Regions from separate parts of the Massilia sp. CFBP9012 genome, predicted to be linked through region 2. Evidence: predicted binding sites of a transcription regulator. Region 2 holds the regulator's gene; each other region holds the start of a gene.
What was found. Region 2 encodes FNR, which switches genes on or off when oxygen is low (the NO sensors DNR and NnrR bind a similar motif). Its sites were predicted from a motif close to TTGATNNNNATCAA; they were not measured.
Positions count from the first base shown of each region.

Region 1 (9,548 bases), on a different contig from region 2:
CCGATGACGATCATCCGCGGCGGCAAGGAGAATAAGGTCGAGGTGCCGGCCACCGGCCCGCGCCCACTCCTGATCTCGGACCTGGACGGCGGCTATCCGTCCTATTTCATCTACGGCCCGGTCACCTTCTCGCGCGCCACCAGCGAATTCATGGCTTTCGTGGCCGGCAGCGCGCCGGGGATGAACGCGTATGCCTTCAACGCCAGCCCCCTGGTCACGCGGCGCGGCGATTCGCCCACGCCGGAGCGTGAAGAACTGGTGGTGATCAGCGCGCCGTTCTTCCCGCACAAGCTGGTGAGCGGCTATAACAACCGCTTCGGCTCGGTGATCGAATCGGTAAACGGCCAGCCGGTACGCAGCCTGCGCCACCTGGTGGAACTGCTGCGCGACCTGAAGGACGACCAGGTGGTGCTGCGCTTCGACCAGCGCTATGGCGAGACCATGATCCTGCCGCGCCAGGCGACGCTGGCGGCGACCGAGTCGATCCTGTCGGATAACGGGATCAGGACGCAGGGGTCGGAGGATATGATGAAGGTGTGGGAGCGTAAATAAGCGCTTGTGATACGCGTGCGAACTTGGATCCCCGCCTGCGCGGGGACGACGTACCAGCTCATGCGGCTAGAGGATGCACTATTGCCCGCTGCCCATGCACGTCGTTCCCGCGCAGGCGGGAACCCAAGGCCCACGAGCCGCCACAAACTCGACGCACACAAGAAAACGCCCGCATATCCGCGGGCGTTTTTGCTTACTTCGCCTTTTTCACCGGCGTAAACAGCAAGTCCTGGAAGTCGTAGCTGAAGTCCGTCTCGGTCGACACCGGCTTCATCCGCATCCGCTCGATCGAGCCGTCATGGTCCAGCGAGAAGGTCGCATAGGCGTCGGCGTTGAAGTTGCGTTCCTTCCAGCGCACGATGAAGGTATCGTGCTGGAAGTGCTCCATCTCGCCGGTCAGGTCGGGGGTGCGCGAGAACGTCATTACCAGCTTGCTGCCCTGGCGCTTGACGATCGCCTTGCCATACCACGCATCTTCGTACTCGCCCTCGTAGTCCCACAGCGGCAGCGACGGCTTCGAAGCCTTGGCGCGGCTGGCGGTCTCGGTCTTCACGCGCGCCGCTTCCTTCTGGCTCGCTTCCTCGGCAACGGCGGCGATGCGGCCGATCCAGTCGGTCGGCGCCACGCCCAGGTACTGGTCCAGCAGGCGGTATTGCAGCGCATTGAGCGACGGGCCGCTTTCGGCATTGGTGAAGATCGCGATGCCCAGCTTCGCTTCCGGCACCAGCAGCACTCGGGAATAGAAGCCCTGCAGTGCGCCACCGTGCATCGCCACCAGCTTGCCCTGGTAGTCGCGTAGCTGGAAGCCCAGGCCATAGGCGAAGAAGTTCGGCTTGGTCGCCGCCAGCGGCGGACGCGGCTCGTTGATCTTCATCGGCGTCTGCGCGGTCCACATCTCGCGCGCCTGTTTCTCGGACCACAGACGCACTTCCTTGCCGCCGGCAGCCTGAGGGACGCGGCCCTGGTCGAGCAGCACGTTCATCCAGCGCGCGATGTCCTCGGCATTGGTGTTGATGCCCACCGCGCCGATCGCGTTCGCCACCGGCATCGGTTTCACCACTGCCGCCTTGCCATCGATCTTGCTGTGCGGCGCCGACACGTTCATGCCCGGCTTGTGCTGGTCCAGGCTGGTGGTGGTGGCCTGCATGCCGACGGGATCGAGGATCCACTCGCGCATGGTCGCGCCCCAGTCCTTGCCGGATTTCTGGGCGATGATCTTGCCGGCCACGATGTACAGCAGGTTGTCATAGGCGTAGCTGTTGCGGAAGCTCGTCGCCGGCTTGATGTAGCGAAGATTGTGGATGATCTCGTCGGTGCTGAAGGTGGTGGTCGGCCACCACATCAGGTCACCGGCGCCCAGTCCCAGGCCGCTGCGGTGCGTGAGCAGGTCGCGCACCGTCATCTCGGCCGTCACGTACGCATCGTACATGCGGAAATCCGGCAGGTGCTTGATCACCGGGTCATCCCATTCCAGCTTGCCCTGGTCGACCAGCATCGCCAGCCCCGCCGCTGTGAAGGCCTTGGAGTTGGATGCGATCTCGAAGATGGTCTTGCCGTCGACCGGCGTCGGTTCGCCCAGCTTGCGCACGCCAAAGCCCTGGGTGACGACGACCTTGCCGTCCTTGACCACCGCGATGGCGATGCCGGGGACGTCGAAGGTTTTCAACACACGACTGACGTCGGCTTCCAGGTTGTAGGCAGGCGCCGCCGCGGCGGCGGCTGGCGCAGCGGCGGTCTGCGCATTGGCGCCGCCGGCCGCGCACAGGGCCAGCAGCAGCGCACCGGCGAGTCGATTCATGATCATCATTGCTTGCCCATCGCCTTGTCGACGCTCGACTGCGTCTCTGGGTGATAACGCTCGCGCGCCTTCTTGTAGATGCCTTCGGCCCAGGCGCGGTCTTCCGGTTTCTCGCGCAGCGCGGCGTACAGCGGCACCACGAACTTCTGGCGGCCCACGCTCATCAGGAACGCTTCGAGCTGCCCACGCACGGCGCGGTAGCCGGCGTGCACCGAGGCGCGGTAGAAGCGGAACGCGACTTCGTTGTTCTTCGTGTTGGCCAGGTCATAAACGCGGTCCAGCTCTGCGAGCTTGTTCGCATCGGCCTTGTTGTCGATATCGTTCAGGAACTTCATCCACTCGGCGGCATTCCAGTCCTTGGCCTTCAGCTGCTCGGTCGAGACAGTTCCCTTGACCCAACCGTCGATCGAGGCATTCAGCTGTGCCAGGCGCTGCGACACGGCCTGCTTCCCGCTTTGCGGGATGCCGGGACCGTAGATCCACTCATCCAGCTCGGCCTCGCTCATGATCTTTGGATTCTTGGCCAGCAGATTCTTGCGCAGGTAGTCCAGGAACTGGTCGTTGGTCACGCTCTGGAAGGCGTGGCCGTCGAACCAGCCGCGCAGGAAGGTGTCGAAGGCGGCGCGGCCGGCGCGCTGCTCGAGCGTGTGCAGGAACCAGGCGCCCTTCGGATAGGCCAGCGAGGTGTCCGGATAGTACTCGGCCGAGGTGTCCGGCTGGCGCGAGACCAGCGCCTGCTTGGCGGGCGGCAGGTCCTTCAGCATCTCCAGCGCCTCTTCCTGCTCCAGCTGCAGGTTCATGAGGGCGGTTTCCTTGCCGTAGATCTCCTCCAGGATGCGGGTGGTGACGTAGGTGGTGAAACCTTCGTTGAGCCACCAGTGCTTCCAGGACGAATTGGTCACCAGATTGCCCGACCAGCTGTGCGCCAGCTCGTGGGCGATCAGGTCGACCAGGCTGCGGTCGCCCGCGATCATGGTCGGGGTCAGGAAGGTCAGGCGCGGGTTCTCCATGCCGCCGATCGGGAACGATGGCGGCAGGATCAGCATGTCGTAACGTCCCCAGCGATACGGACCGTACAGCTTCTCGGCCGCTTCGACCATCTTCTCGGTGTCGGCCAGCTCGTATTCGGCGGCCTTGATCCGTTGCGGCTCGGCGTAGACGCCGGTGCGTCCGCCCAGCGTGGCCGCTTCGAGCTCGCCGATGCCGATCGCCAGCAGGTAGGAAGGAATCGGCTGCGGCATATTGAACTTCCAGCCACCCTTGCCGGTGGCCTTCATGTCGTTATCGGCGCTCATCACCACGCGCAGGCCTTGCGGCGCCTCGATGCGCGCGCTATAGGTGAAGCGCACTGCCGGCGTATCCTGGATCGGCACCCAGGAGCGGGCATTGATGGCCTGCGACTGGCTGAACATGAACGGGTACTTGCCCGACATCGTCTGCACCGGCTGCAGCCATTGCAGCGCGGTGGCGGTCGGCGCGGTGCGGTAGTGGATGCGCACTTTCTTCTGCTGGCCCGGCAGCTTGACGTGCAGCGGCTGGCCCTTCTCTTCGTCGAACTTGCCGAGCGAGTAGTCGGCCTTGCGCCATGCGCCTTTCGCATCCTGCGCCTCGATCTTCGAGATCGTCAGCTCGCGCGTGTCCAGGTCGAGCGTGGTCGCCTTCTTGTCCAGCCAGTCCAGGGTCAGTTCGGCATAGCCGTCCAGGCTTTTCTTCGCGAAGTCGGCCTTCAGGTCCAGGTGCAGCGCCGTGGTCTTGACCTGGTCGTATTTGGCGTAGCTGAGGGGATCGAGGGCGAAGGCGTAGGCGCTCCAGGCGCTCAGGAAGGCGGCGGTACTCGCGCGCAGCAGGGTGCTTTGGTTCATGGTCTCTCGCAGGGGAAGGTGTGCCCGGCAGGCCGGGGGCGGGTGCAGGATAGCATGCACGCCTGGGCGGCGGAAGCGGGCCGGCGTCGGCATCGCGCCCGATAAATACGCGTGCGGACGGGCGAAAACGGGGCAGGCTCTGCTATGATCGCGGCCTTCCTCCTGCTGTGTAATCACCCGACTGATGGACGCCTTTCTCGTCTCGACCGGCATCGTGGGCCTCGCCGAGATCGGCGACAAGACCCAGTTGCTGGCCTTCCTGCTCGCCGCGCGCTTTCGCCGCCCACTGCCGATCGTGCTCGGCATCTTCGTCGCGACGGTGGCCAACCACGCCTTTGCCGCCGCCGTCGGCGCGCTGGTCAGCCAGCTGCTGGGCGCCGGCACGATGCGCTGGGTGCTGGGCCTGTCCTTCCTCGGGATGGCCGCATGGGTATTGACGCCGGACGAGATCGACGCCGAAGAAGCGCAGCTGGCGAAGTACGGCGTGTTCCTGACCACCCTGATCGCCTTCTTCGTGGCCGAGATGGGCGACAAGACGCAGGTCGCCACCGTGGCGCTGGCCGCACGCTATGAATCGATGGCCGCCATCGTCGCTGGCACTACCTTCGGCATGATGCTGGCCAACGTGCCGGCCGTGTACTTCGGCGAACGCATCGCGAACCGCGTGCCGCTCAAGCTCGTGCACGGCATCGCCGCGCTGATCTTCGCGGTGCTCGGCATCGCGACCCTGCTGGGGATGGGCGAAGGCCTGGGGTTTTAGTCTTCCTGCGTGATCCACACCGGCGCCGACCACAGCACGTTGCCATCGTCCTGGGTCACTTTCGCATAATAGAAGTGCGCCCCCGGGATCGGGGTGAAGGTGGTTTCGGCCTGGTCCGACATCTGCGTGACCGTGCCCTTGCGGCCAGGGACGCCTTCCATGATCGCGACCGAAGCTGCCTTTTTGCCTGTCGAATTCGCAAAGTTCGCCACCAGCGCGAGCGGCCCGCGATTGGTGAAGCGCTCGCCCATCAGGCGGCCGTTCGCGGTCAGGACCAGTTGCGAATCCTTGTCCATCGTTGCGAACACGCGGCGCGCCTTGAGCGCCTCGACGAAGCTGGCACGGCTCAGGACCGTGTTCGACGGCAGCAGCACGCCGGTGCGGTTGGTGAAGGATGCCCCCCAGTTGGCGCAGTGGTTGTCCTGGTTGGTGCTGAAGGCCAGGCGATAGCCCGCTTCCAGCAAACGGTTGCAGGCGCCTTCGAAATTGCTGCGGCGGGTCTCGGTCTCGCTGACGTTGGTCGAGAACGCGGTGCTGTTCATCACCTCGCACAAGGCCATCGCCTCGCCGCCGTCCTCGGTGTAGGCCAGCGGCACGCCATCGACCTGGAACTGGCCCGAGTGCGCCGGATGGTTGAACTGCCCTACCCAGCCACGCTCGCGCATCAGCGTGTACAGGGCCGCGTAGTCGCCGCGCGGCGTGCGCGTGTCGGCCATCAGCTCGCCCTTCGCATTGGTCTCCCAGCCCAGCAGCTCGTCGCTGTTGAAGATGTTGATATGGCCGCCGTTGTTGATGACGCCCCATTCCAGGCCGTACACCGCGAGGAAATCCGGGTGTTTTTTGGAGAAGCCGGCGGCGCTTTCCAGGCCGGCGCGGTACAGGGCCCTGGCGGCGGCGGGGTCGGCGTCCGGCGCGCTGCCTTCGGAGCCGTCGTACATGTGGTTGTGTTCCGAGGCGACCAGGATGTCGAGGCCGCGGCCGCGCGCATAGGCGAAGGCATCATCCGGGCCGTGCGGCGCCTTCAGGGGCGATTGCGAGCCCTTGCATTCGGCGATGTCGGCGCCGCCGTCGCTGTGGTTGGTCTGGCTGTGCAGGTTGCCCAGATAGACCGTGTAGGGCAGCGCGCCGGGCGCGGCGACGGCCGCCGGCTCGAAGGCGCGCGGCAGCGGCGAGAAGGCCGGCATGGCAGGCAGCAGCGGCGCGCCGACCGCGATCTCCCAGTCCTGTTCTATTTCTTCATGTCCGTCGCCGCGCACGGTCGCGCGCAGCCGGACCCGGTAGATGCCGCTCGGCGCCGGAGACAATCCCAGGCGGCCGGACCAGGGCACGGCGACCGTCATTTCATCGCCCGTGAACGGCGCCGCGCCGCGCCAGCGCAGGGCGACGCGGCCGTCGGGGCGCATCAGTTCCACCCGCCAGTCGACGGTGTCCGCGCGCGCCAGGCCGGGATAGGCGAAGTGCAGGGTGAAGGTCCGCCCCTGGGCCGCGCCGGCCTGAAACGGCGCGAGCAGGGTGGCTTCGAATTCCTGGTGTTCTGCGGGGGCGGCTTGCGCCAGGCTGCAGCACAGCGACAGGGCCAGAAGTGGGGGCAGGAATGAGGTTTTCATGATGCAATTTTTGCAATTTCATGCCTCATTCATATTGACCAGTCTCCCGAGAAAATTGTCATTTCGTCCATTTAATTTGATGAATTTCAATCATGACAACTTGCACCGCGCGGAATAGCCGTTTATGTTGACTGCCTCATGATCGACAAGCTCGAAATCACCCACCTGCGCACGCTCGACGCCTTGAACCGCTTCGACACCATCTCGGCGGCGGCCGAGCACCTGGACGTCTCGCAGCAGGCAGTCAGCCTGCAGCTGAAGAAGATCCGCACCATCCTGGGCGACCCGCTGTTCGTGCGCACCGGCCAGGGCATGGCGCCGACGCCCTATGCGAAACTGATCGCGCCGCACATCGGCCAGGTGCTGGCCCAGTTGAACGGGATTCCCCTGCCCTTCGAGGTCCGCCCCGAACACGCCGAACGCACGCTGATCATCTCGGGCACCGACTACACCCAGAAGTTGATCGTGGCCGACCTGGTGCGCGTGCTGCGGCGCGAGGCGCCGAAGGTGAAGGTGGCGGTGGTCGACATCGAGGTCAGCGCCCTCACCCGCAAGCTGCACCAGGGCGACATCGACCTGATTTTCACGGTGGACGGTTATGTCGCGCCCGGCCTCGTCACGCAGCCGCTGTTCATCGAGCAGTACCGCTGCGTCACCGGCAACCGCGCACTGGCCGGCGGCGGCGCCATGCCGCTCGAGCAGTTGGTGGAGCACGACTTCATCGTCACCAACCCGGGCATGGCCAGTTTCACGGGATCGGCCGACGGCTGGTTCGCGCGCCAGGGATTGCAGCGGCGGGTGGTGGCGTCGGCGCCGTCCTTCTTCATGGCGCTGGAATACCTGAAGGGATCGAATCTCGTCGCCTTCATGCCATCGCGCCTGCTGCCCTGCGAGGGCGTATTCGAGATCGCGCTGCTGAAGTACCCGCCGGGCTACCAGGTGGTGGCCGCCCACCATTCGAATGTGCAGAACGATCCCTTCATTGCCTGGCTGCTCGAGCGGGTCAAGGCCCGCCTTGTATCGGCTACAAGCGAGGCTTGATTGCCACGGCCCGTCTGCTTGCCTAAGCTGACGCCCTTCCCATCAACGGCAAAGGTCCCCGCATGAGCATCGAACGCATCAATCCGCCTGCACTGTACGACGGCGCCCCGCATGGCCTGTCCCACGCAACCATCGACCATGACACCAGCCTGGTGTTCGTGTCGGGCCAGGTCGACTGGGACCGCGAGTACAAGGTCAGGCACACCACCCTGGCCGAGCAGACCGAAGGCGCGGCGCGCAACCTGATCGCGGTGCTGGAGGCGGCCGGGTCCTCGGTCGAGCAGATCCTGCAGCTGCGCGTCTACGTGCGCGGCGAGATCGGCGAGCACCTCGAGACCGTGGCGCCGATCCTGGTGCAGCACCTCGGCCTGCCGCGCCCGGCCCTGACCGGCATCGGCGTGGCCTCGCTGGCGTCGCCCGACACCCTGGTCGAAATCGAGGCGGTGGCCAAGCGTCGCGCGCAAAATGTTTAGTAAACCGGCTAAACAGATGGGCTGAAAGACGGTAAGGATTGCCCGGAAACCAGTCTCCACATATAAGTTGCATTTGGGTATAGTGCAAAAAAACAGGCGGCGCCCATCGCTGCCGCCACGCGTGGAGACCTCATGACGGCCAGACTCACTTTCGGACAACTCTCGATCGCCGCCAGTGCGGCATTCCTGTTTAGTGCAACTCCCGCCCTGGCCGCCCCGCCGGGCAGCCCGGCCGAAGCCGTGGACGTCTTCATCGGCACCGGCGGCGATGGCCACACCTTCCCCGGCGCCAGCCGCCCCTTCGGCATGGTGCAGCTTAGCCCCGACACCCAGCATCGCCACTTCAGGCAGAGCTATCCCTGGGCCTCGGGCTACAACTACACCGACAGCTCGATCCTCGGCTTCTCGCACACCCACTTCTCGGGCAGCGGCCACTCCGACCTGGGCGACGTGCTGCTGATGCCCTACAGCGGCGAGACCAAGCTGGAGCCGGGCTATCCGGAGCGTCCGTTCTCGGGCTACCGTTCGCGCTTCTCGCACGACCAGGAAAAGGCCGAACCGGGCTACTATGCCGTGCGCCTGAAGGACCATGAAGTCGACGTCGAGCTGACCGCCAGCGAGCGGGTGGGCCTGCACCGTTATAAATTCAAGGCCGGCGAGCCGGCCAAGGTGCTGCTCGACCTACGCACCAGCATCTACAACTACGACGAGAAGAACCTGTGGGCGCGCCTGCGCGTTCGCAACAGCACCACCATCACCGGCATGCGCGAGACGCGCGGCTGGGCGCCCGGCCGCCAGGTGCACTTCGCGATCCAGTTCTCGCGCCCGATCGACACCCGCCAGCTCCTGAACCGCGAAGAGGCGATCCCCTACCGCGGCTTCGCCCCGCCGGGTAAAACGCCTGGGGACAAGGCGCTCGTCGAAGGCAAGCAGCTGATGGCCGACTTCAACTTCGGCGTGCCGCAGGACGGCACGCTGCTGGTCAAGGTCGCCCTGTCGGCGGTGAGCGAAGACAATGCGATCGCCAACCTGGCCGAGATGCCGGGCTGGGACTTCGACCAGGAGCGCGAGCGCGCCGGCAAGGCCTGGAACGACGCGCTGGGCGCGGTGAAGGTCGAGGCCGAAGGCCCGATGCGCACCAAGTTCTACACCGCCCTGTACCACACCATGCTTGCGCCGTCGCTGTTCATGGACATCGACGGCAGCTACCGCGGCCCGGACAACCAGGTGCACAAGGCGAAGAACTTCCGCTTCCACTCGACCTTCTCGCTGTGGGACACCTACCGCGCGCTGCACCCGCTGCTCACCATCGTCGCGCCCGAGCAGCGCAATGCCGACTTCGTGAACTCGCTGATCGCCTCGCAGCAGCACAGCCCCTACGGCATCCTGCCGGTATGGCAGTTCCACGGCCTGGAAACCTGGTGCATGATCGGCTACCACGCGGTGCCGGTGATC
Region 1 is NZ_JAXCWM010000003.1:309,961-319,508, reverse strand. Features, by position in the region: gene SOM61_RS06305 (S1C family serine protease) at 1-552, shown strand, start outside; gene SOM61_RS06300 (serine hydrolase) at 746-2,359, opposite strand; gene SOM61_RS06295 (M1 family metallopeptidase) at 2,356-4,212, opposite strand; gene SOM61_RS06290 (TMEM165/GDT1 family protein) at 4,397-4,972, shown strand; gene SOM61_RS06285 (CehA/McbA family metallohydrolase) at 4,969-6,579, opposite strand; gene SOM61_RS06280 (LysR family transcriptional regulator) at 6,718-7,620, shown strand; gene SOM61_RS06275 (RidA family protein) at 7,683-8,093, shown strand; gene SOM61_RS06270 (GH92 family glycosyl hydrolase) at 8,226-9,548, shown strand, end outside.
Region 1: the regulator FNR is predicted to act here: its motif matches at 6,656-6,669, upstream of SOM61_RS06285 (CehA/McbA family metallohydrolase).

Region 2 (9,548 bases):
TAGGCCTTCTCGGCGCTGAAGTCGAGCGGCTCGTCGAGGATTTGCGTGCCGGGGAAGAAGCCGCGTTCCAGGCCGGCGGAATAGACAAAGGGCTTGATGCTCGATCCCGGCTGGCGCCAGGCCTGGGTCACGTGGTTGAACTTGTGGACCGAGTAATCGAAGCCGCCGACCAGCGCGCGGTAGGCGCCGGTCTCGGTGTCGAGCGCCACGAAGGCGGCGGCCACCTCGGGCAACTGGGCGATCGACAGGGCGCCGTCGGCGGCCTTCGTCAGCCGGATGACGGCGCCGGGCGTCAGCTTCGCAGCGGGCTTGGCCTTGCCCGACAGGGCCCCGGCGGCAAAGGCCAGGCCGGGGCCGGTGATCTCGACGGCGTCGCCGTTGGCGAGCAGGGCGCGCACCCGCTTGGGCGAGGCGGCGATGACCACCGCCGGGCTCAAGCCGTCGACGATGGGCCGTTTCTGCAGGGCGGTGGCGGTCGCGTCCGCTTTTTCGTCGGCGTCGGCTGGCAGCACGATGCGCGCTTCGGGGCCGCGGTAGCCGTGGCGGCGGTCGTAGGCGAGCACGTTGCGGCGCACCGATTCGTAGGCCGCATCCTGCTCGGCGGCCACGATGGTGGTGGTGACCGTGATGCCGCGTTCATAGGCGGCCTGGCCGAAGCGGGCGTGGACCGCCTGGCGCGCGATCTCGGCGACCCAGGCCGCGCGCGGATTCAGGGTGGCGCCATAGCTGCGCACCTGCAGGCGTTCGGCCAGGGCGCGGCGGTACTGGGGCTCGGTGATCATCGCAAGTTCGCGCATGCGCCTGAGCACGACCTGCTGGCGCTTGCGCGCCGCCTGCGGATTGGATACCGGATTGCTGCTGGAAGGGTTTTGCGGCAGGCCGGCCAGCATCGCGAGTTCGGCCAGGGAGAGTTCGGGCAGCGGCTTGCCGAAATAGGTGCGCGCCGCGCTGGCGAAGCCGTAGGCGCGCTGGCCGAGATAGATCTGGTTCAGGTAGACCTCGAGAATCTGGTCCTTGGACAGTGCCTTCTCAATCTTGTAGGCCAGGGCAACTTCAAGCAGCTTGCGTGGCATCGTCTTGTCGCGCGACAGGAAGAAGTTGCGCGCGACCTGCATCGTGATGGTGGACGCACCCTGGCTGCCGAAGTCGCCGATATTGGCCTTGGCCGCGCCGAGCGCGCGGATCCAGTCGACCCCGCCGTGCTCGTAGAAGCGGGTGTCCTCGATTGCCAGCACGGCCGATTTGAGCAGCGCCGGCACCTTGGCCACCGGGACGAACTCGCGTCGCTCGGCGCCGAATTCGCCGATCAGGACCTTGTCGGCGGTGTAGACGCGCAGTGGGATCTTCGGGCGGTAGTCGGTGACGGCCTTGATGTCGGGGACGTCAGGCAGGATCGAGGCGCCGGCCACCTGCGGGGCGGTCGCGAGCAGCAGGGCGGGGAGCAGGATGGCGAGGGAGCGGCGTGGTTTCATGGCGGTTTCGTGGACGGTTGGTCAAACGCGGCCGATCTTACTGTCGCGCGGCTGCCGGGTCATGCGAAAAGGCCAAGGTAGTGCGACATGCCCCGGCGCGGCGCGGATGGCGCTACCTTGAAGCCGCTTTACCACACACCGGGGGCGTAGAATAGCCGGGGTGCGATGGCGCCGGCTCGGCCTTTGCACACCATGTCCCTCCTTGTTTATCCGACCGTATGATTTTTTCGCCAAACCCTACGCGCCTGCGACGGCAGGCAGCTCTCCTGATACTGGCTTGCAGCGCCCAGTTCGCTCACGCCGATGACGGCGATGCCATCAATCCCGACCGCCCTAACGTCGCCAACTCCAGCCAGGTGGTCGGTCACGGCCGCGTTCAGCTCGAGATTGGCGTCGACTGGGATCGCCAGCGCGATGATGACCTGCACGTGCGCACCTTGAGCACGCCGGCGCTGCTGCGTATCGGCCTGGGCGACACGACCGAACTGCGCGTCGAGACCGACGGCCGCAGTATCGAGCACGGTGTCGATCCGCTTACTCGCGAGCGCACCACGAGTGCGGGCTGGAATGCCACGTCGATCGGTGTCAAATGGCATTTTGCCGATGGGGAGGGCGCGCATCCCGCCCTGGGGCTGATTGGCACGATGGCGCTGCCAAGCGGTAGCTCGGCGCTGCGGGTCGCGGGTGTCCTGCCGCAGCTGGTGCTGGCGGCTGAATGGGATCTGCCAAAAGGCTGGTCGTTGGCCGTGACGCCGGGTGCCGGGGCCGACGTGGACGATGACGGTGCGCGCTACCGCTACGGTATCCTGGCGGTCTCACTGGGAAAGAAATTCACTGAACGCCTTCAGGGATTCCTTGAAGTGGCGGCGCCGCAGATCGCCTCTGCATCGCATGGCGGCGACCGGATGCAGGTAGACGCCGGCGTGAGCTGGCGACTGAACAGAAACTGCCAGGTCGATGCGATGGTGGTGCGTGGGCTGAACAAGAATACGCCCGATCTGGGCCTGGCGTTCGGGCTGTCGGTGCGGCGCTGAGTGAATGGCCGTGCGCCGCCCTGGCTCGATCAGGCGGTGCGCGCCAGGTCCATGGTGGCCAGCAGCGCGTCCCGGTCCGCCGCCAGCTGGCCGGGATCGAGGAAGGCCGTGGCCTGCAGCGGCAGGAACTGCAGCCAGGTCAAGCCGATGCAGCCGAAGGCCGCCTTCAGGTAGGGCGTCAGGAAATCGGGCTGCCTGGCCTGTTCTCAGCTGAACACGCCGCGCGAGGCGATGCCGACATACACCGGCCGGTCGGCCAGCAGCCCGACCTTTTCGCCGCCCGCCGACATGCCGATCGTGCGGCCGACCCGCAGCAGCTGGTCGATCCAGGCCTTGAACACTGACGGCAGCGTGAAGTTGTTCATCGGGGTGCCGATCACCAGCACGTCGGCGGCTTCGACTTCCTGGATCAGCGATTCGGACAGCTGCACGCCCCCGTTAGCCGGGTTGGCCGCCTGCGCGGCGGCCATCGCGGCGGGCGTGGCCAGGGCGGCTGCGTAGGCAGCCTCCGCATGTGGAATGGGCTCCAGGCCCAGGTCGCGCCGCAGCACCTCGGCGTGAGGATGCCGCGCCAGCAGCTTCTGGACCATCGCGTTCGATAACGCGCGGCTGTGCGACCCGGCGCGCGCACTGCAATCGATGTGAAGGATATTCACTGGCGCATCCCGATCGCGAGGCGGTTGAAGGCGCTCATCAGGGCGATGGCGAAGGTGAGGTCGGAGACTTCGACGTCACTGAAATATTCCCTGAGCGGCTCGTAGTCTGCGTCCGGCGCGCCGGTGCGGTCGACGTGGGTCAGCGCCTCGGTCCAGGCCAGGGCGGCGCGTTCGCGTTCGCTGAAACGCTGGCTGACGCGCCAGCCGGCCAGGCTGTCGAGCTTCGCGTTCGACACGCCGTCGGCGCGCAGGGCCTTGGCATGCATCTCCAGGCAGAAGGCGCAGCCGTTGATCTGCGACATGCGCAGCCACACCAGCTCGATCAGCTCCTTGCCGAGCGGGCTGCTCTCGAGCGCCTTCTTGGTGGCGCCGAAGCCCTGGTAGGCGGCGGGGGACAGGGAATAGTAGGGCAGGCGTTGCGGGGCACTCATCAGGAATCTCCGGTAAGGGGGTAGTTGGTCGATTGCGTACATGGCGCATGGTCATCGTCATTCAATGCGGATACTATAGGCGGATCATGGCCTACGCAGTAGGTGCAAGAATTGAAGAAACGAATAGGACATCGCGATGGACCTGCACAACCTGGCGCCAAGCCGTGGGCGCGGCGAGCCGATCTACCTGCAGCTGTACCGCCGCTATTGCGAAGCGATCGCCGCGGGCAAGCTCAAGGCGGGCGACCGGGTGCCGTCGGTGCGCAGCCTGGCCAGCGAATTGAATCTGGCGCGCGGCACCGTCGAAGCGGCCTACCAGATGCTGGTTGGCGAAGGCTATTTCGTGGCGCGCGGTGCGGCCGGGACGGTCGTCTCGCCGCGGCTGGCGAAACTGGCCGAGCCGGCGCGGCCGCGGAGCGCGGCGCGCAGCGCGCCGGATGCCGGTTCGCAGCAAGGCGTCCCGGGCGAAGCCATGCCGTTCCAGCTCGGGTTGCCGGCGCTCGACGCCTTCCCGCGCAAGACCTGGACACGCCTGGCCGGACGCACCTCGCGCGCCCTCGAGACGATGGCGATGACCTATCCCGATCCGGCCGGCTATGCCCCCCTGCGACGCACCATCGCCACCTATCTCGGGATCGCGCGCGGCATCGACTGTTCGCACGAGCAGGTCTTTGTCACGCCTGGCTACCACGGCGCGCTGGAACTGGCGCGGCGCGTCCTGCTGCGCGATGGCGACGTCGGGTGGTACGAGGATCCGGGCTATGTGCTTGCACGGCGTTTCCTGGTGCAGTCCGGGTTGCGCCTGGCGCCAGTGCCGGTCGACGACGAAGGACTGGACGTGGCGCGCGGCCTGGAACGGGCGCCGGATGCGCGGTTCGCCGTGGTGACGCCCACCCACCAGAGCCCCATGGGCGTGGCGATGTCGCTGCCGCGCCGGCTCGAACTGCTGGCATGGGCCGACGCCGCCCGCGCCTGGATCGTCGAGGACGACTACGACAGCGAGTTCCGCTACCACGGCCGTCCCTTGCCGGCCCTGAAAAGCATCGACCGCCACGGCCGGCTGCTGTACACCGGCACCTTCAGCAAAGTGCTGCTGCCCGGCCTGCGGCTGGCCTACCTGGTCGTCCCTGAATCGCAGGTGACGCGTGTGCGCGACATGGTCGACCATCTTCCCGGCCCGGGTTCGATCCTGCCGCAGGCGACGGTGGCCGAGTTCATGGAACAGGGCCACTTTGCGCGCCACTTGCGCAGGATGCGCACACTGTACGCCGAGCGGCGCGGCTACCTGGTCGATGCGCTGGCGCGAGAGATGGGAGACGCGCTGACGGTGCAGCCGCAGGCCGGCGGCATCCACGTGCTGGCGCGGCTCGCTGCCGGGCAGGACGACCGGGCGCTGGCTGCGGCGGCGCGGGCGCGTGGAATGGGATTGCAAGCCCTCGGCGACTGGCGGATGGGCCGGTCGCGCCGCGGCGGCTTGTTGATGGGGTTTGCCAACTTCGCGACGCCGGAGATGGCGACGGTGGCGGTACGCCGTCTGCGTGAAGCGATCGCGGAAGTCTAGCGCCGGTGCGCCGAAGCGCACGAAATCACGCCCGCTACCAGCAACACCAAGGCAGCCGTCTCGAACCCGCTTGGCCAGCGGGCTTCCCACAAAAAGCCATACAAGGCCGCGAAGATGGTCTCGAACACGATCATCTGGCCCATCAGGCTCAGGGGCAGTGCGCGGCTGGCGTGGTTCCACAGGGCGTTGCCGACCACCGAGCACAGGATGGCGACCGCGCTGACCAGTGCGCCGAACCGCAGCCAGACCGGCAGGGTATGCTCGCCCGGCGCCAGCACGAAGGCCGGCACCGCCAGCGCCAGCGCCATGACGCCCGTCACCACGCCCACCAGCAGATTCCATTCATGCGACGAAATCCCCTCGATGCGCGCCAGCCAGCGGCTGTTATGTACCGCGAAGATGGTCCACGACACCAGCGCGCCAAAGGCGCAGGCCAGGCCGGCCAGCGAACCGGGTCCGGACGCCGACAGCGACTCCCAGCCGATGCAGGCCAGGCCGGCGCCGCTCAGCAGCATCGAAGGCAGCAGCCGGCGCAGCGGCACCGCGTCGCCGTCGCGCGAACCCACCATGGTGACCGCGATCGGCAGCAGCCCGATCACGATCGAGGCCATGGCCACGCCGCCAAGTTGCACCGCATTGGCGAGGAACAGGTAGTAGATGATGTTGCCAGTGAGGCTGAGCCCGATCAGGGCGCGCCACGCCGGCCAGCCGAGGTGGCGGCGCAGCCGTCGCCAGGCAGGGTAGATGAGGATGGCGGCGACCAGGCCATAGGCCAGGTAGCGTCCGGCCGAGAGCTGGATCGGCAGGAATTCGGGCGCCAGTTCCGGGGCCAGGAAGACCAGGCCCCAGAGTGCGCCGGCGGCGATCCCAGCGCCGATGCCGAGCAGGGTGGAGCGGGACAGTCCGCCCGCGCCAGTAGCTTTGTACATGATGAATCTCCTTTGAGTGGAGATTCTCTGGCCTGGACCTGCCCCTGGTCTTGGCCGGGACTACTGCGGTTTTGGCGGTTTCTCCTGCGCTGCGCGCCGATAGGCGGCAGGCGTGGTGTCGAACACGCGGCGCATCGCCCGCGTCAGGCTGGCCTGGTCCGAGAAACCGCAGGCGATGGCGATGTCGGCCACGCTGCGCGCGCCGTCCGTCAACATGCCGCGTGCGCAATCCAGGCGGCAGCCCAGCAGCCAGGCATGCGGCGTGCTGTCCAGCTCTTCGCGAAACAGCGCGTGCAGGCGGCTCACGCTCAGGTTGGCGGCGCGCGCCATCGATTCGGTGCTCCAGGCCAGGCCGGGCGCGGTCTCGATGCGCGCCAGCAGGGCGGTCAGGCGCGAGGTGGTGCGCGGCGCGTCCAGGCTCAGGGTGTCGAGCAGCAGCGGCACCCAACCGTGCACCAGCGCGCGAGATGGAACGGACTCGCGCGTCATCAGTCCCATGAACTCGACCAGCTTGCGCGCGGCAGGGCCGAGCGTGACGAAGGGCCGCTCCAGCAGCCGCTGCCAGGGACCGTCGCCGAAGGCGCCGCCATCGACGTCGACGATCAGGGAGTCATTCGCGCCCGGGCTCGATTGCGCATGCCCGGCGCCGGGCGCTACCAGCGCGCCATGCAGGGGATCGAGCCGGCCGCGCCGCTCTTCGATGTCGAGCACGACTTCGCCGTGCAACGGCAGCACCAGCTGGGCGAAGTCGTGGCGGTCGCCCCAGTGCACGCGGTCGTAGCTGCGCAGGTGCATGTCGCACGAAGGCAGCAGCGTCATGATGTCAGGCCATCGGGCTGCACACGTCGGTGCCGGCCGCCAGCGCCTTCAGCTTGACCGGATCGAGCAGCGTCACTTCGCGTTTGTCGACCTCGAGCCAGCCCTGCTTTTTAAAGCGCGACAGCAGGCGGCTGATGCTTTCGATGGTCAGGCCCAGGTAGTTGCCGATGTCTTCGCGCGACATGCGCAGCTGGAAGCGGTTGGCCGCATAGCCGCGGGTGGCGTAGCGCGCCGACAGGTTGACCAGGAACACGGCGAAGCGCTGCTCGGCGCGCATATTGCCGAGCAGGAGCATGACGTTCTGCTCGCGCGTGATTTCCTGGCTCATGATGCGGTGGAAGTGGCGCAGCAGGGTCGGCACTTCGCCGAACAGGTCTTCCAGGCGCGCGAACGGGATCTCGCACACCTCGGAATCTTCCAGGGCTACTGCGTCGCAATGGTGGGTGCCGCTGATCGCGTCCATGCCCAGCAGCTCGCCGGCCATCTGGAAACCGGTGATCTGGGCTTCGCCGGCGGCGTTCACCTGGTAGGTCTTGAAGTGGCCGAAGCGCACCGCGTACAGGTTGCGGAACGATTCGCCCACGCTGTACAGGCGCTCGTCGCGCTCCAGGCGGCGACGGCGGCCGATGATCTTGTCCAGACGGTCGATGTCGGCGTCTTCGAGGCCCATCGGCAAGCACAGCTGGTGCATGCTGCACTGGGCGCAGGATTTGAGGGCGTGGATATTGATGGTCGGCTCGGCTTGCCGGGACAGGGTCTGGCTCATGAGGGATGGTCGCTTGGTTCGGTACACCGCGATTATAGACGTGTTGAAGCGTCAATCTCGACAAACAAATGCCATTTATTTGCAATTGAGAAACAATTCCGTTGCGTTCCGGTCGTTCGGCGCCCGTGCTCACCCATGCAGGGTTCATTTAGCCGTTTTAGGCAACTGTGCGCACTCAATATCAATCGAGGCCTACACTGCCATATAAATTGAACAACTGGAGTGTTCCCCAGTGCCATCAACTACTCAGACCTTGCCCGATCGCAGCGCATTTGCCACCGCAATCGTGCGACCGGATCTGCCGCCAGGCGGCGAAGACCAGGCCAGGGCGGATCTGTATGCCTTGCTCTCCCGGCTGCTGCTGGCCGCGCCAGACGCGGCGCTGCTCGATGCGCTCGCATCCAGCGATCCCATCCTGGCCGAGGGCGGCGATCCGGCGCTCGAACGCGCCTGGGACCAACTGACCGTGGCGTCCGGCGTGATGGATCCCCGTCTCGTCCACGATGAATTCAGCGCGCTGTTCGTCAGCGTCGGCACGCCGCCGGTCGATCCGTATGGCTCGCGCTACCTGGCCGGCTACATGAACGACACGCCGCTGGCGCATCTGCGCGAAGACCTGGCCCGGCTTGGCCTGGCGCGCATACAGGGGCGGGGCGAGTTCGAAGACCACCTCGGCGCGCTGTGCGAGACCATGCGCGTGCTGGTGGCCGGCTCGCCCGGCATCCGGCGCCAGCCGCTGGACGTGCAGCGCCGCTTCTTCGAGGCCCACATCGGCTCCTGGTGCATGCGCGCGCTGGACGACATCGCCAATGCCGAAGGCGCCAACTATTACCGCCTGGTCGCCCACTTCGCACAGGCATTCCTGGCAATCGAGGCGGAAAGTTTTGGAGTAGGAGAGGAAAACGATGACCAAACATGATCCACGAGTCCAGCAGGATCCCGGCCAGGACCGTCCCGACCCGGCGCGGCGCGGGTTCCTGAAGGCGGCCCCGCTGGGCGCGCTGGTGGTGGCCGCTGCTGCCGCCCCGGCGACCGCGGCGCCACAGGCCGCCCCGGCCGCGCCCGACCCCAAGGTCAAGCGCGGCTACCACGAGACGGATCACATCCGCCGCTATTACGAGACCGCCGCCTACTGGTAGGCAAGCAGAGGAATCGATATGTCACTGGTCAAGTCCACGCGCGACAGCGCGTTGAAACGGCGCCGTTTCCTGGTCGGGGCAGGCGTTGCCGCCGGCGCCGGCGCCCTGGCGCGCCACCTGCCGCTGAACGTGATCGAAGCGGCCCAGGCCGACCCGGTACCGGATACCCCGGTGCCGACCGTGGTCAAGCGCACCGTCTGCAGCCACTGCTCGGTCGGCTGCTCGGTCGATGCGGTCGTCGCCAACGGCGTCTGGGTGCGGCAAGAGGCCGCCTTCGATTCGCCGATCAATATGGGCGCCCACTGCGCCAAGGGCGCCTCGGTGCGCGAGCACGCCTTCGGCGAGCACCGCCTGCGATATCCGATGAAGCTGGTGAACGGAAAGTACCAGCGCATCTCCTGGGACCAGGCGATCGACGAGATCGGCGACAAGTTGCTGCAGCTGCGCAAGGAAGCCGGACCCGATGCGCTGATGGTGATCGGCAGCTCCAAGCACAATAACGAGCAGGCCTATCTGTTGCGCAAATGGGTATCGTTCTTCGGCACCAATAACTGCGACCACCAGGCCCGCATCTGTCACTCGACCACCGTGGCCGGCGTGGCCCAGACCTTCGGCTACGGGGCGATGACCAACTCGTTCAACGATCTGCACCACAGCAAGGCGGTGCTGTTCATCGGCTCCAATCCGGCCGAGGCGCACCCGATCTCGATGCTGCACTTCCTGCACGCCAAGGAGCTGGGC
Region 2 is NZ_JAXCWM010000001.1:536,761-546,308, reverse strand. Features, by position in the region: gene SOM61_RS02215 (penicillin-binding protein 1A) at 1-1,472, opposite strand, end outside; gene SOM61_RS02210 (transporter) at 1,691-2,506, shown strand; gene SOM61_RS02205 (FMN-dependent NADH-azoreductase) at 2,713-3,162, opposite strand; gene SOM61_RS02200 (carboxymuconolactone decarboxylase family protein) at 3,159-3,593, opposite strand; gene pdxR (MocR-like pyridoxine biosynthesis transcription factor PdxR) at 3,730-5,154, shown strand; gene SOM61_RS02190 (DMT family transporter) at 5,151-6,083, opposite strand; gene SOM61_RS02185 (AraC family transcriptional regulator) at 6,144-6,902, opposite strand; gene fnr (fumarate/nitrate reduction transcriptional regulator Fnr) at 6,907-7,668, opposite strand; gene SOM61_RS02175 (TorD/DmsD family molecular chaperone) at 7,901-8,587, shown strand; gene SOM61_RS02170 (formate dehydrogenase) at 8,574-8,807, shown strand; gene SOM61_RS02165 (formate dehydrogenase subunit alpha) at 8,826-9,548, shown strand, end outside.

Region 3 (9,548 bases), on a different contig from region 2:
GGTCGTCGATCCACTCTTCCTTGCCGAGCGCCTTGCAGATCGGCGCCCAGGCATGGCCCTGGATGGTGAAGTAGATGTAGGCATTGGGGTCGGTTTCCCAGCCCTTGCACTTGAGCACCCAGCCTGGCTGGCCACCGCCGCCGGCATTGCCGCCGCGCGGGACGACGTCGGAGAACGTGCCATGCGGGTACTGCGGATACTCTTCCAGGTAGCCGACCCGGTCCAGGCGCTGCTGGTCGCGCAGCTTCACGCGGCACAGATTGAGCACGCTGTCCTGCATCGATACCGCCACCTTCTGGCCCTTGCCCGTGGTGTCGCGCGCACGCAGGGCGGTCAGGATGCCGATCGCCAGGTGCATGCCGGTATTGCTGTCGCCCAGGGCAGCGGCGCTGACGGTCGGTGGGCCGTCGTCGAAACCGGTGGTCGAGGCCGCGCCGCCGGCGCACTGCGCCACGTTCTCATAGACTTTCAGGTCTTCGTAGTGGTGGCCGTCGCTGAAGCCCTTGACCGATGCCACGATCATGCCCGGGTTCAGTTCCTTGATGTGCTCCCAGGTAAAGCCCATGCGGTCCAGCGCACCCGGACCGAAGTTCTCGACCAGCACGTCCGACTCCTTGATCAGCTTGGTCAGGATTTCCTTTCCTTCGGGCTTCTTGGTGTCGAGCGTCAGCGAACGCTTGTTGCTGTTGAGCATGGTGAAATACAGGGCGTCGACGCCGGGGATGTCGCGCAGCTGCGAGCGCGTGACGTCGCCCGCGCCGGGACGCTCGACCTTGATCACGTCAGCGCCGAACCAGGCCAGCAGCTGGGTGCAGGCGGGGCCGGCCTGGACGTGGGTGAAGTCGATGATCTTGATGCCTTCGAGTGGTTTGCTCATGATGTCAGTCTCCTTTATTCAGTCGATAGTGCGGGCACCACCGGCGGCCTTGTGGGCGCCGGCGGTCGTACGTGTCGCTTCGCTGTACTACTGATCGGTCACTTTTTCGCGTTGCTTTGCGGATTCAGATTGGTCAGGCGGCCGCTCTCGGTGCCGGCGGTCTCGTCGATCACGGCATTGATCAGGGCCGGCTTGCCGGCGGCGATTGCCTCGCTTAGCGCGCGGGTCAGTTCTTCCGGGCTGGTCACGTGGTAGCCGATGCCGCCGAAGGCCTCGATCATCTTGTCGTAGCGCGCGTTCTTGACGAACACGGTCGGGGCGACGTCCTTGCCGCCGGTCGGGTTAACGTCGGTGCCACGGTACACGCCGTTGTTATTGAAGATGATGGTCGTCACCGGCAGCTCGTAGCGGCAGATGGTCTCGAGCTCCATGCCGCTGAAACCGAAGGCGCTGTCGCCTTCGATCGCGACCACCGGCTTGCCGCTGACGACGGCCGCGCCGATCGCATAGCCCATGCCGATGCCCATGATGCCCCAGGTGCCGGAGTCGAAACGCTTGCGCGGCTGATACTGGTCAATGATGCTGCGCGCGTAATCGAGCGTGTTGGCGCCCTCGTTCACCAGGTTGATGTCCGGGTGCTGCTTGAGCACGTCGCGGATGGCGCGCAGGGCGGTGTGGAAGTTCATCGGCGCCACGTCGCGGTTGAGCAGCGCCGCCATCTTGGCCGTGTTCTGCTCCTTGCGCTCGGCGATCGGGCCCAGCCATTCCGCGTCGGGCTTGGCGATGCCGGCGCCGTCCAGCCCGTCGAGCAGGGCCGCCACGCACGAGCCGATGTCGCCGATCAGCGGCGCGGCGATCGCCACATTGCTGTCGATCTCGGTCGGCGAGATGTCGATCTGGACGAACTGCTTGGGCTTGCCCCAGGTCTTGCCCTTGCCGTGGGCCAGCAGCCAGTTGAGGCGCGCGCCGATCAGCACCACCACGTCGGCCTCGGCCAGCACGTAGGAGCGGGCCGCCGAAGCCGATTGGGCGTGAGTGTCAGGCAGCAGGCCCTTGGCCATCGACATCGGCAGGTAGGGAATGCCGGTGCGCTCGACCAGCGCGCGGATGTCGTCGTCGGCCTGCGCGTAGGCGGCGCCCTTGCCGAGCAGGATCAGCGGCTTCTTCGCGCCCTTGAGCAGGGCCAGCGCGCGCTGCACCGAGTCCGGGGCCGGCAGCTGGCGCGGCACCGGGTCGACCACCTTGATCAGGGAACGCTTGGCGTGGCCGGCCTCGATCGTCTGCGCCAGCAGCTGGGCCGGCAGGTCGAGATAGACGCCGCCGGGGCGGCCCGAGACGGCGGCGCGGATCGCCCGCGCCACGCCGACGCCGATGTCCTCGGCCTTGTTGATGCGGTAGGATGCCTTGGCGTAAGGCTTGGCCGCGTTCAGCTGGTCCATTTCTTCGTAATCGCCCTGCTGCAGGTCGACGATCTCGCGTTCGCTCGAGCCCGAGATCAGGATCATCGGGAAGCAGTTGGTGGTCGCGTTGGCCAGCGCCGTCAGGCCGTTGAGGAAGCCCGGCGCCGAGACGGTCAGGCAGATACCCGGCTTTTGCGTCATGTACCCGGCGATTGCCGCGGCATTGCCGGCGTTCTGTTCATGACGGAAGCCGATGAAACGCATCCCTTCGGCCTGCGCCAGGCGCGCCAGGTCGGTAATCGGAATGCCGACCAGGCCGAAGATCGTATCGATGTCGTTGTGTTTCAGGGCATCGATTACCAGGTGGAAGCCGTCGGTCACGTCTACCGATACGTGGTTAGTCATTGCTGTCTCCAGTTATTGTCGATCCGGGCAGAACGCGGTGTGTATCGCCCGCAAACCATCATAGCCAGCGCGCCTGATTTGTCTCATTGACCATGGTCAATTTTGGCCGCATGATGCGAGAATCTCGCTAAACGGCTGCGTTCATGACGACTATTGCAAATCACTCGGAACGGAACATCATTCGTCTGCAGTTAAAGCAGAACATCGTGCTTAAGGAACTGCGCGACAGCGAGATGGCGGCGCTCGAGCCGTATCTGACGATCGAGAACCACCAGAAGGGCGACCTGCTCATGAACCAGGGCGTGCACGAGATGTCGCAGTACTTCATCCTGGACGGCATCCTCAAGCGCCAGGTCTCCAACCAGGAAGCCAAGGAGATGATCCTGCGCTTCTCGGCGGAACGGGACATCGAAACCAGCTACGCCGCCTGGTGCCTCAAGATGCCGACGCCGTTCAGCATCGCCTGCGTCACCAAGGTACGGGTGGCGCGCATGCCGCTGCCGCAATGGGTCGATTTCCTAGCAAGCCACAGCACGGTGAAGCAGTCCTTCGAGTACGAGGTCATGAACCTGATGAGCGCCATCATGGCGCACACCATCACGCTGCACCTGCTCGATGCGCCAGGCCGGGTCCACCGCTTCATGCGCAAGCACCCCGACCTGTTCGAACGGCTGCCGAAAAAGGAATTGGCGGCATATCTGAACCTGTCGCCGGAGACGTTGAGCCGCCTGAAGAATCGGGGGAAGATCTGAAGATCAGGCGAAGTCGTTGATCTTGTTGGCACAAAGGCCGTCGCCCCCGCGAAGGCGGGGGCCTAAGTTCAGCGTTAGCGAAACGCGTGCAAACTTAGGCCCCCGCCTGCGCGGGGGCGACGTGGATAGTGCAACTAGACTGTCGTCACCGCCCTCTGCAACTTGACCCCGCCCCCCTCCTCGGTCATGGTCTGCTCCAGCAGCTTCACCAGCGCATACGCCGAATCGATATGCGGCGTAGGGGTGCCGGTCATGCGCGCCAGTTCGATCACCGATCCGACCAGGGCATCGATTTCCGGCCCCCGGCCCGCCTCCACGTCCTGCAGCATCGAGGTCTTGTGCTTGCCGATCTGCGCGGCGCCCTCGATGCGCCGGTCCAGGGTCACGCGGAAGGTGATCCCTAATTTGGTGGCCACGGCTTCGGCCTCGCGCATCATCTCCGCCGCCAGCTCGCGGGTGAGCGGGTATTCGCAGATGTCGACCAGGGTCGAATGCGCCAGCGCGCTGATCGGATTGAAGCTGACGTTGCCCCACAACTTGAGCCAGATCTCGGCGCGGATGTTGTCGAGGACCGGCGACTTGAAGCCGGCGTTCTGGAAGCAGGCCGATACCGCACCCACCCGCTCGCTTGTCGTGCCGTCCAGTTCTCCCAGTGGGAAGCGCGCGCCTTCGATGTGCCGGATGACGCCCGGCGCCATCAGTTCGGCGGCCGGATAGACCACGCAGCCGAGCACCCGCTCCGGTGGAATCCGGCGCGCCAGTTCGCCGCCAGCGTCGACGCTGTGCACGGTGCGCCCGTCGAACTCGCCGCCATGGCGGTGGAAATACCAGAACGGTATGCCGTTCTGCATCGTCACCACCACGGTGCGCGGACCGAACAGCTTGCCGACCTGGGCCGATACGCCATCGACCTGGTGCGCCTTGATGGCCAGGATCACCAGGTCCTGCTCGCCGGCCGCGTCATAGTCGTCCGTCGCGCGCACTTGCGAGGCGATCTTCTCCTCCCCGTCAATCTCGATGAGCTTGATGCCGTTCGTGCGAATCGCCGCCAGATTGGCGCCCCGCACGATGAATGTCACCTCCTCGCCCGCCAGCGCCAACCTGGCGCCAACGAGGCCGCCAATTGCCCCCGCTCCAATTACTGCGATCTTCATGACCCACCCCTTGTCGTCGTTTACTCGAACCGATTGATGAGCTTTCCGATGCCGTCGATCTCTACCTCGATCGTGCTGCCCGGCCGCATCGAGCCGACGCCGACCGACGTCCCGCACAGCAGGAGGTCGCCCGGCTCCAGTGTCATGTCCTGGGAGATTCGGCTGACCAGCTCGGCCACCGAAAACACCATGTCGTTGATCGGGTAGTCCTGGCGCACCTCGCCGTTCAGGGTCGTGCGCACGACCAGCATTGCCGGGTTGAGTCCGGTGGCAATCACGGGGCCGAACGGGCAAAAGGTGTCGAAGCCCTTGGCGCGCACCCACTGGGGAAAGGTCGGATCGCGCCCGATGATCTCGCCCACGGTGACGTCGTTGGCGCAGGTGTAGCCGAACACGTAGTCGGCCGCCTCCTCGACCGGCACGGCAGTGCAGCGGCGGCCGATCACGATCGCCAGCTCGCCCTCGAACGCCACCTTGCCCTCGCACAGCGGCTTGCGGATCGTACCGCCCGGCGCCAGGTAGGAGGTCGATGGCTTCATCAGGTAGAGCGGCTCGGCTGGCGGCGCCAGTCCCAGCTTCTGGCCCAGCGCGTGAAAGTTGTTCCACATCGCCAGGACCTTGCCGGGCACGCTCGGTGTGAGCACCTCGACCTCGTTCAGGTTCACCGCCATGTCGGTCCGTCGCGGGCTGTCGAACATATCGCCCTTGAAGATCCGGATCTTGTCGCCCTCGAGCGTGCCAAAACGTACGGTGTCGAGGTGTTGAAAGCGTATCCAGTGTCGGATCATGTGAGGTCTCTCGAACGTCGGGTCGGTGGATGCTCTGATTGTGGAAGATCGATTTCCGTATATCCTTGACCACGGTTAAGATTCGAAAATCTCAACAGGGCCGCTCGGATCTAGGCGCCGATCTGGCGCTGCTGGAGCGCGGACCAGTCGATGTAGGCCGCCGGATTGCAGCCGGCGCCGCTCAGCTGCGCGTGGCAGCGTTCCTTGGCGGCCAGGATCGCCTCGACCAGGAAATCGGCGTCGTGCGCGATCAGGAGGTGCGGCTGATGCCGCGCCAGGTAGTTGCGCAGGCCCGTGCGGTCATCGGCGCTGCCGACCGCGTTCGCGTACAGTCCGGTATCCCAGACCCAGCTCAATCCCAGTTCATGAAACGCCGCGTTATAGGCGTTGCACTCGGCATCAACATTGTTGCTGCAGGTCGTCGTCATGGCACTCTCCAGGTGGTGGTTGCGGTCGAGCTGTCTCAAAACCATCGTAGTCCAACAAAATGATGAGCAATAGTGAAAGTTTTTAGGGATAATCATTAACGACTGCGTATACATGGGTGGGAGAACCGATGAAGAACGCGACACTGCGTCAGCTGAAGGTGTTCGAGACGGTCGCGCGCCGCCTCAGCTTTTCGCGCGCCGCCGAGGAGCTGCACCTGACCCAGCCGGCCGTGTCGACCCAGGTCCGCACGCTCGAGGGCCACGTCGGCATGCCCTTGTTCGAACAGCTGGGAAAGAAGATTTATCTCACCCAGGCGGGCGACGAGTTGCTGCACTTCTGCCGCGCCATCATCCAGCAGTTCGATGAAGCGGAAGATGCGATGGCGCAACTCAAAGGAATCGCCGGCGGCAAGCTGAACGTGGCGGTGATCAGTGCCGGCGACTATTTCTTTCCGCAGCTGATGGTCGCCTTCGCGCGCCAGCATCCGGGCGTGCAGCTGAACCTGACGGTGCACAACCGCGAAGAGCTGCTGGACAAGCTGGCGGCGAACCGCACCGACCTGGCCGTGATGGTGCGGCCACCTGCCGAGCTCGACACGCAGAACGATGCCTTCGCCCCCCATCCCTATGTGATCGTGGCTGCGCCCGATCATCCGCTGGCGGCAGCCGGCCATGGGCGCATCTCGATGAGCGATCTGATCCCTCACCCCTTCGTGATCCGCGAACCGGGCTCCGATACCTGGTTCTCGATGCAGGACGCCTTCGGCTCCCACCTGGCCGAACTGACGGTCGCGATGGAGATCAAGAGCACCGAAACGATCAAGCAGGCGGTGATCGCCGGCATGGGACTGGGCTTCCTGTCGTTTCACACGATCGGCCGCGAAGTCGCCGTGGGCAGCCTGGTGGTGCTGGAGGTCGAAGGGTTTCCCTTGATGCTCAACTGGTATGTCGTGCATCGGAGAGAGAAGCGCCTGCCTCCGGTGGCGCGGGCGTTCCGCCAGTTCCTGCTGGACGAAGGGAAGGCGCGTATCGCCGCGCTGATTCCTTCACCGGGCCCCTGATGATGTGGCGACCCAGCCACACCCGGTGAATTCGCGGGCAACGGCAGAGATCGCGCAAAAATGCCGGTTTTTATAGGGCAACATTCACATACGGAATAACTGGTATCAGCACTCGAAATTGGAAGCGCGGGTCAGTAGTCCCTATATTTACTGCATCGCACAAACCAACTTTCAGGAGCCAGTCATGATCAACGCACCAGCCGAAACCACTTTCGCAGCCCCGTCGCACTCGCTGCTGTCGCTCGTCGTCGCCTTCCTCACGCTGAATCTGCGCGAGAAGCTCGAACCAGGCTACACCGGCAAGGATTCGGACCCAGCCTACTACGGTTGCGGCCTGTAATTTCCGGTCCTGTCGTCGCCGGGATATCCGGTACGACGTCATACCGAGGCGCCCGCACCGGATGCGATATCCCGTGCGCGGCACCGCGCATCACATAATTACCCCTGCATCAGCGCACGCACGTGCGCCGCGCAGCCCCCGGCAAGCCCCTGGGCGCTGTAGCCGCCTTCCAGGATCGACACGATCCGTCCCTGGCACACATCCCTCGCAATTTCCATGACTTCGCGCGTGATCCACGCGAAATCCTCGTCTTCCAGGTTCATGCTGGCCAGCGGATCGAGCCGGTGCGCGTCGAAGCCGGCCGAGATGACGATCAATTGCGGCGCGAACTCGCGCAGCGCCGGCAGCAGGACGCCGGCCGTGCGCGCACAGAACAGGTCCGGACTGCAGCCTGGCGGCAACGGCACATTGACGATATTGCCGCAGACGCCAGTCTCGCTTGCCGCCCCGGTTCCCGGATACAGCGGCGACTGGTGGCTCGACCCGTAAAACAGTTCGCGCCGGTCGAAGAACGCGGCTTGCGTGCCGTTTCCGTGGTGAACGTCGAAGTCGATCACCGCGACGCGCTGCAGGCCGTGCGCCTCGAGGGCATGGACGGCGGCGATGGCGGCCTGGTTGAACAGGCAAAAGCCCATCGCCCGGCCAGGCTCGGCATGGTGTCCGCAAGGCCGGGTCGCGCAGAACACGTTGGCGGCCTCGCCCGTCATCACGGCATCCACGCCGGCGCAGGCGGCGCCGACGCAGCGCATCACCGCTTCCAGCGAACCGGGCGACATCAGGGTGTCGCCGCCGTCGAGCGCCACCAGGCCGCCCAGCGGGGCTGCGCCGACGATCGCGTCGATGTAGTCGGCGTCGTGCACCAGCAATAGCTGTTCGCGCGTGCCGGGCGGCGCTTCGCGCCAGGCCAGCTGCGCGAATTCGGGCTGGCGCAGTGCCGTCAGCACCGCATGCAGGCGCCATGGCGATTCCGGGTGGCCGGGCCCGGGTTCGTGCCCGAAGCAGGCCTGGTGATGCAATACCAGGGTATGCATGTCAGGCGTCGGCGATGGCGTGGTTCGACATCCGCTCGATCGCCTGGCATAGCGCCGAATGATCGAGTTGGGCCATGCCGTGGGCGGCGCAGGAATTCATCAGCTCCTGTGCACTGGCGGTATTCGGCAGCGCGAGACCGAGGCTCTTGGCCCCCTGCAGCGCCAGGTTGAGGTCCTTCTGGTGCAGCTCGATGCGAAAGCCCGGCGCGAAGGTACGCTTGACCATGCGCTCGCCATGCACTTCCAGGATGCGCGAGGCGGCGAAGCCCCCCATCAGCGCCTGCCTCACCCTGGCCGGGTCGGCGCCCGCCTTCGAGGCGAACAGCAGCGCCTCGGCCACGGCCTGGATGTTCAGCGCGACGATGATCTGGTTCGCCACCTTGGTGGTCTGGCCATCGCCATTGCCCCCTACCAGCGTGATGTTCTTCCCCATCAGCTCGAACAGCGGCCGGGCCCGGTCGAATGCCTCTTGCCCGCCACCGACCATGATGGTAAGCGTCGCGGCGCGCGCCCCCACCTCGCCGCCCGACACCGGCGCGTCGAGGTAGTCGCACTGGCGCTTGTTGATCTTTTTCGCAAACTCCTTGGTAGCCATCGGCGAGATCGAGCTCATGTCGATTACGATCTTGCCCGGCGTGAGCCCGGCCGCCACGCCCTCGGCGCCGAACAGCACTTCCTCGACGTGCGGGGTGTCGGGCACCATCACGATGATGATGTCGGCGCGCTTGGCCACCTCGGTGGCGTTGGTGCAGACGGTGGCGCCGCCCTCGATCAGGGCCAGCGGCGGATTTTTCAGGTCGTGCAGGAACAGCTTGCAGCCGCCCTCCTGCAGCTTGGTGGCCATGGGTCCGCCCATGATGCCAAGGCCGATGAATCCTACTTTCGTCATGATGGTCTCCAGGTGTGTTGTCGTGCGAAGCGCGCCACTGGCCGTGCTACAGGCCGTGGTCGCCGATCCAGTGCAGGCCCTGCGCGGTGCCGGCCTTGGGCTTGTACTCGCAGCCGACCCAGCCCTCATACCCGATCTCGTCGAGCATGCCGAGCAGGTAGCGGTAATTGATCTCGCCCGTGCCCGGCTCGAAGCGGCCTGGATTGTCGGCCAGCTGGATGTGGCGAATCAGGCCGAGGTTGGCCTTGATCGTCGCCGCGATTTCGCCCTCCATGCGCTGCATGTGATAGATGTCGTACTGCAGGAACAGATTGTCGGAGCCGGTCGCGCGAATGAGGTCCAGCGCCTGGCGCGTACCGTGCATGAAGAACCCCGGAATATCGAAGGTGTTGATCGGCTCGATCAAGAGGCGGATCCCCTCGC
Region 3 is NZ_JAXCWM010000008.1:307,744-317,291, forward strand. Features, by position in the region: gene frc (formyl-CoA transferase) at 1-877, opposite strand, end outside; gene oxc (oxalyl-CoA decarboxylase) at 976-2,682, opposite strand; gene SOM61_RS15680 (Crp/Fnr family transcriptional regulator) at 2,826-3,434, shown strand; gene SOM61_RS15685 (2-dehydropantoate 2-reductase) at 3,569-4,588, opposite strand; gene SOM61_RS15690 (fumarylacetoacetate hydrolase family protein) at 4,609-5,376, opposite strand; gene SOM61_RS15695 (HAD family hydrolase) at 5,487-5,804, opposite strand; gene SOM61_RS15700 (LysR family transcriptional regulator) at 5,933-6,865, shown strand; gene SOM61_RS15705 (hypothetical protein) at 7,050-7,205, shown strand; gene SOM61_RS15710 (histone deacetylase family protein) at 7,304-8,236, opposite strand; gene SOM61_RS15715 (2-hydroxy-3-oxopropionate reductase) at 8,238-9,125, opposite strand; gene hyi (hydroxypyruvate isomerase) at 9,172-9,548, opposite strand, start outside.
Region 3: the regulator FNR is predicted to act here: its motif matches at 2,769-2,782, upstream of oxc (oxalyl-CoA decarboxylase).